Linked DNA regions of Rhodopseudomonas palustris. The protein of the gene in region 1 interacts with the protein of each later gene in a pairwise test. Links are inferred from orthologs where the notes say so. Each region holds a gene or a part of one and is shown in the gene's direction. Other genes may lie near its edges.

Region 1 (3,284 bases):
TCCGTCAATTTCGGGAAATGGCGATCCGGGCTGCTTTTAGGGGCGGAGCGCCGCAGCGGCAAGGGCGGTGGCCCGAAGCGGTGGCCCAAAGCGGTTACTGGCATGGACAACCTCCCGACTTGTAACCTGACGCCGGCGACGACAGATTAGAAGGGCAACGGAGGACAAGTTGGCTCATCATGAACCGATCGGCCTGATCGCGCCCAATACCGGACTGGCGCAGCTCAACGAGCGCTCGCGGGATATCTTTCGGCAGATCGTCGAAAGCTACCTCGCGACCGGGGAGCCGGTGGGCTCGCGCAATATCTCGCGGCTGATTTCGATGCCGCTGTCGCCGGCCTCGGTGCGCAACGTCATGGCCGATCTGGAGCAGCTCGGCCTGATCTACGCGCCGCACACCTCGGCCGGCCGGCTGCCGACCGAACTCGGCCTGCGCTTCTTCGTCGATGCGCTGATGCAGGTCGGCGACCTGACCGAGCCGGAGCGGCAGTCGATCCAGGCGCAGCTCTCGTCCGTCGGGCGGGCACAGACCGTCGAGGCCGCGCTCGGCGAAGCGCTGACCCGGCTGTCCGGCCTGACGCGGGCGGCCGCGGTGGTGCTGACCGCCAAATCCAACGTCCGGCTCAAGCATATCGAATTCGTCCGGCTGGAGCCGGAGCGCGCACTGGTGATCCTGGTGGCCGAAGACGGCCAGGTCGAAAATCGCGTGCTGGCATTGCCGCCCGGCGTGCCGTCGTCGGCGCTGACCGAGGCGTCGAACTTCCTCAACGCCCGGATCCGCGGCCGGACGCTGGCCGAATCGCGGCTCGAACTGGAAACCATGCTGTCGCAGGATCGCACCGAGCTCGATCAGCTCACCCAGAAGGTGATCTCGGCCGGAATCGCGAGCTGGTCGGGCGGCGACGGCGAGGATCGCCAGCTGATCGTGCGCGGCCACGCCAATCTGCTGGGGGATCTGCACGCGCTGGAAGATCTCGAACGGGTCCGGCGGCTGTTCGACGATCTCGAAACCAAGCGCGGGGTCGTCGATCTGCTCGGGCGCGCCGAGAGCGCCGAGGGCGTGAGGATCTTCATCGGCTCGGAGAACAAGCTGTTCTCGCTGTCCGGCTCCTCGACCATCATTGCGCCCTACAGCGACGGCGCCGGCCACATCGTCGGCGTGCTGGGCGTGATCGGTCCGACCCGGCTGAACTACGCGCGGGTGATCCCGATGGTCGACTACACCGCGCGTATCGTCAGCCAGATGCTGGGCGGCTGACGCTCAGGGCAAGGGCCTGTCGTCGGACTGCGATCGGCTCCAGTCTTTCTGATCGGGCATGATCCTTCTGCGAAAACCGGGACCCGTTTTCGAGACCGTATGCCGGCCGCCAAGCTTGATTTTCATGGCGCAAACCACGATATCCCGGCCAGCCCATTCCCGACCGATCCAGACTTTTCTCTCAGAAGGTAGCGTGATGACCGATTCCAACGGACCGAAGGACCACAACCAGGACGAGGCGCAGGCAGCCGCCGATCCGGTGGTTTCCAAGCCGTACATCATGCCGGACGACCCGGAAGAAGGTGCGAACGAAGCGCTCGTCAAGGAAGCCGCCGAGGCGCGCGACAAGATGCTGCGCACGCTGGCCGAAATGGAGAATCTGCGTCGCCGGACTCAGAAGGAAGTCGCCGATGCGCGGACCTACGGCGTCTCGGCTTTCGCCCGCGACGTGCTCGAGATCGCCGACAATCTGCAGCGCGCGCTCGACGCCGTGCCGGCCGAAGCTCGTGCCAATGCGGATGCCGGGCTCAAGGGACTGATCGAGGGCGTCGAACTCACCGAGCGGTCGCTGATCAACGCGCTGGAAAAGAATGGCGTCCGGAAGTTCGATCCGCAGGGCGAGAAGTTCGATCCGAACTTCCAGCAGGCGATGTACGAAGTTCCGGATCCGTCGGTGCCCGCCGGCACCGTGGTGCAGGTGGTGCAGGCCGGTTTCATGATCGGCGAGCGCGTGCTGCGCCCGGCGCTGGTCGGCGTTTCGAAGGGCGGCGCGAAGCAGGCTCCCGCGGCGGCCAACGGCACCGACACCAGCGCCTGATCAGCGCGCCTTCAGCCCGTCGCGCACCTTGCGGAAACGCGGAAACGCGTCGGACCAGCGGTCGCGCGGCGAGCTGCCGATCACCCGCATCGCCACGCTGGCGTTGCCGAACCGCAGCCACTGCACCACGGTCACGGGGGTGTTGTCCTTGCCGCTGACGGCGTCGATCCGGGTCTCGAAGCCCGGCGAGCCGTCGATCCGCATCGGTTCGGAGTTGGTGATCTTCGCATCGCGCAGACCCGGAATGGTGGCGGCGGCCTGCTGGGCGAAGCGTGCGCGATCGTCGGTCTGTTCCGGCACCGAGCCGATCAGGCCCAGCACCATGAACGGCGCGCCTTCGATGCCGGTGTCCTCGTTGCCGTCGGCGAGCAGCAGCGCGGCGCCGGGCGCCAGCGTGCGCACGGTCTTGAAGTCGCTCAATTCGCGGATGTCGAACGGCATCTGCGCGACCTGCTCCTCGACCGGCACCTGCTGCCGCACCGAGACGGAGCTCAGCATCTTCTTCACGGCCTCGTCCGAGTAGGTCTTGGCCTCGCTGTCGGCGACCTGCACCGCCACATAGCCGGAGAACGCCTTGCTGCCCGACACGATCAGCGAGTAGCGACGGACCTTGTCGGCGCCGACGACGCCTTCCTCGGCCGTGTAGTAGGCGGTGCCGGCGGCGGTCTCCAGGCTCTCGGGTTTCACCTTGCCCATCGCGCCTTCCGGCACCGCCTTGAAGGCCGCCTCGACCTCGCCGAAGGCCGGACCAGGCAATTCGGCCAGCAGCACCTTGACGCCGTGGCCGGCGGATTCGAAGCCGAGGAAGGCCTTCGACTCGGTCATTCCCGGCATCGGTGTGAGGCCGACGCGGATGCCGCGCGGATAGATGGTCTCGGCGGCTGCGGGCGTCGCGGCAAGCACCAGGGCAAAGGCGAGGAGGCGCGCTATCTGTCTCATGGATGGCTCTACTGAAGTCGCATTGAGGCCGTTCGATGGTCGGGGGCGGCTGCCCGTGGGGCCATCGCAGGGTCGAAGATGCGACGGCCGAAGGGCACCTGATCACGTCCTGACGTCCGGTCAAGGCGCAACCGCACACTGGGACGACCGGCCGCAAGCGGACCCTTTTGCCGTGCTGCAAAACGATCGCCCCCGGCGGCGCGTCGGAGACCACTGAGATTCATCAAAGCCGATGTTTTCGTAGGCGAGGCCGTCCGCCAGTCCTTGCAG
Region 2 (3,242 bases), 2.5 Mb from region 1 along the record:
GTCGTTCTTTGCCGAGACCACGTCGAAGCTGCTGCTGCTGGCGACCAACGGCCGATTCTATTCGCTCGAGGTCGCCAAGCTTCCCGGCGGCCGCGGCCATGGCGAGCCGATCCGGATGTTCATCGACATGGAGCAGGATGCCGCGATCGTTGAGATGTTCGTGCACAAGGGCGGCCGCAAATTCCTGATCGCCAGCCATGACGGCCAGGGTTTTGTCGTCGGCGAGGACGACTGCGTCGGCACCACCCGCAAGGGCAAGCAGATCATCAATGTCGAGATGCCGAACGAGGCGAGGGCGCTGACCGTCGTCGGCGAAGGCTCGGACAGCGTCGCGGTGATCGGCGAAAACCGCAAGATGCTGATCTTCCCGCTCGACCAGGTGCCGGAGATGACCCGCGGCCGCGGCGTGCGGCTGCAGAAATACAAGGACGGTGGCCTGTCCGACATTGCGACCTTCGCATCCAAGCAGGGTCTCGGCTGGCGCGATTCCGCCGGCCGCGAGTTCAGCGTGACGATCAAGGAACTGGCTGAATGGCGCGGCAACCGCGCCGATGCCGGTCGGCTGCCGCCCAAGGGTTTTCCGAAGTCGAACAAGTTCGGCCGCGGCATCGAGTAGCCGCGTTTCCGCGCGGCAACGCGCTTACGATCCCCCGGGATCCACGCCGTCGAAGCCGGGCGTCCGGCTTCGCTGTGCGCATTTCGCCTCGATATTCTTGCCGGCGGGCTCGATGGCGCCGGCCGACTTATTTGCAATCAATGACTCCGTCGACGATGACCACCATCATCTGACCACGATTCACACGTTGGGTCGAAATCGGTATCCATTTGCAATTGCTGGTCGATTGCAAAAAGGAGACCAAGAATCATCCAATCTGACGAAATGGATGTGAAAACGCCTCGACCTGATCCGGAGATTCCCCTGCAGCCCGCGGTTGCGGCGGCAGGTTGGCGCTCGCCCCGTGGCGAGCCTTCGTTGTCGAATATGTTCGGCTCGATCCAGACCCGCGCCAGCGGATCGTTCTGGCGCAAGCTGGTCGCGTTTCTCGGCCCCGGCTATCTGGTCGCGGTCGGCTATATGGACCCCGGCAACTGGGCCACCTCGCTCGCCGGCGGCTCCAAATACGGCTATGCGCTGCTCAGCGTCGCGCTGGTCTCCAACGTCATGGCGATCATTCTGCAGTCGCTCTGCACCCGGCTCGGCGTCGGCGCGGGGCGCGACCTGGCGCAGGCCTGCCGTGACGCGTATCCGCGCTGGGTGTCCTGGCCGCTGTGGCTGTCGGCGGAGATCGCGATCACCGCCACCGATCTCGCCGAGGTGATCGGCACTGCGATCGGCCTCAATCTGCTGTTCGGCATTCCGCTCGAACTCGGCGTGCTGATCACCGCCGCCGACGTGTTTCTGGTGCTGGCGCTGCAGGCGTTCGGCTTCCGCTGGATCGAAGCCTTCGTGGTGGCGCTGCTCGGCGTGATCGCTGCCTGCTTCGCGATTCAGATCGCGATGGCCGATCCGGAGTGGGGCGCGGTGATCGCCGGCTTCGCTCCAACCACGAAGATCCTCACCGAACCCGGCATGCTGTATCTGGCGCTCGGCATTCTCGGCGCCACGGTGATGCCGCACAATCTCTATCTGCATTCCGGCCTGGTGCAGACCCGCGGCTTCGGCGACAGCGTCCCAGAACGTCGCGAGGCGATCAAACTCGCCACCATCGATTCGACGGTCGCGCTGACCTTCGCGCTCACCATCAATGCCTCGATCCTGATCCTCGCCGCGGCAACCTTCCATCACACCGGCAAGACAGACGTGGCGGAGCTCGATCAGGCGCACGCCCTTTTGGCGCCGATGCTCGGCTCGACGCTGGCGCCGACGCTGTTCGGCATCGCGCTGCTAGCCTGCGGCCTTAACTCGACCATCACCGCGACGCTGGCCGGGCAGATCGTGATGGAGGGCTTCATCCAGTTCAAGATGGCGCCATGGCTACGCCGGATGGTGACGCGGATGATCGCGATCGTGCCGGCCGTGGTGGTGACGATCTGGTTCGGCGAGAAAGGCACCGGACAATTGCTGATTCTCAGCCAGGTGGTGCTCAGCCTGCAATTGCCGTTCGCCGTGGTGCCGCTGGTGATGTTCACCGCCAGCCGCGCCAAGATGGGCGTGTTCGTCGCGCCGCGCTGGCTGACGACGGCGGCGGTGGCGATCGCCGCGATCATCATCGCGCTGAACATCAAGCTGGTGTTCGACTTCGTGACCGGCGCGTAGTACCTGAAAACTCAGTCCTGCGGCTCCGGATGCTCGCCCGAGGCATCGACGCGGATCCAGCCGCTGGAGGCCAGCCGCTGCTGCGGCAAATAGCGGCCCTTGTAGTCCATCTTCTTGGAGCCCTCGATCCAGTAGCCGAGATAGACGTAAGGCAGTCCGAGCCGGCGGGCGCGGGCGATGTGGTCGAGGATCATGAAGGTGCCGAGCGAGCGGTTCTGTTCGCCCGGCTCGTAAAACGAGTAGACCATCGACAGTCCGTCATTGAGCACGTCGGTCAGCGCCGCGGCGATCAGATCGCCGCCGCGGCCGGTGATGCCGGTGTCGGGAGTGCGCCTGCGGTATTCGATGATCCGTGTCTCGACATGGCTGTCCTCGACCATCATCGCGTAGTCGAGCACGGTCATGTCGGCCATGCCGCCGTGGCGATGGCGCTGGTCGAGATAGGCACGGAAGACGGAATACTGCTCGGAGGTCGGCACCGGATTGCGCTGCTCGCCGACGATGTCGGCGTTGCGCGCGAGGATCTTGCGCTGGTTGCGCGAGGGTCGGAATTCGTTGGCGATCACGCGGACCGACACGCAGGACCGGCACTGGTCGCAGGCCGGGCGGTAGGCGATCGACTGGCTACGTCTGAAGCCCCCATGGGTGAGAAGGTCGTTCAGCTCGCCGGCCTTGTTGCCGACCAGATGGGTGAACACCTTGCGCTCGTGCCGGCCCGGCAGATACGGGCATGGCGAGGGGGCCGTCAGATAAAACTGCGGGGTGTCGCGCGAGTGCTGTGTCACGTCGGTTCGTCAACCTCCACCGCGACACAGCATCGCGCCACGACCGCTCTGGGTCAATCGCTTTGGCTTATCAATACGAACGCGCCGGCTGTGGTGCGGCCGCCATGCTGTTGATCACCACCGTTCCGAGCAGGATATCGTGGAGCAGCCGGCTGCGGCCGTTGAACAGGCCGACCAGCAGCACCAGCGGCGTCAGCATC

Evidence for each region.
Region 2: the proteins of grpE (region 1) and SR870_RS06670 interact in binary tests that used the Escherichia coli proteins (3 or more experiments, as listed by UniProt). The link is inferred for Rhodopseudomonas palustris from one-to-one orthologs.

The regions. Positions count from the first base shown.
Region 1 is NZ_CP140155.1:4,042,491-4,045,774, reverse strand. Bases 296-3,264 are described here. They hold grpE (nucleotide exchange factor GrpE), read left to right. Parts: upstream 296-1,454; coding sequence 1,455-2,075; downstream 2,076-3,264. Other genes in these bases: SR870_RS18220 (hypothetical protein), read right to left, coding at 2,076-3,014; hrcA (heat-inducible transcriptional repressor HrcA), read left to right, coding at 296-1,258. Also shown: more of hrcA, read left to right, coding at 170-295. UniProt on the Escherichia coli protein: Participates actively in the response to hyperosmotic and heat shock by preventing the aggregation of stress-denatured proteins, in association with DnaK and GrpE. It is the nucleotide exchange factor for DnaK and may function as a thermosensor.
Region 2 is NZ_CP140155.1:1,497,430-1,500,671, reverse strand. The notes cover bases 142-3,068. They hold SR870_RS06670 (Nramp family divalent metal transporter), read left to right. Parts: upstream 142-880; coding sequence 881-2,257; downstream 2,258-3,068. Other genes in these bases: SR870_RS06665 (arginyltransferase), read right to left, coding at 2,269-3,042; parC (DNA topoisomerase IV subunit A), read left to right, coding at 142-616. Also shown: more of parC, read left to right, coding at 1-141; SR870_RS06660 (RDD family protein), read right to left, coding at 3,113-3,242. UniProt on the Escherichia coli protein: H(+)-stimulated, divalent metal cation uptake system. Involved in manganese and iron uptake. Can also transport cadmium, cobalt, zinc and to a lesser extent nickel and copper. Involved in response to reactive oxygen.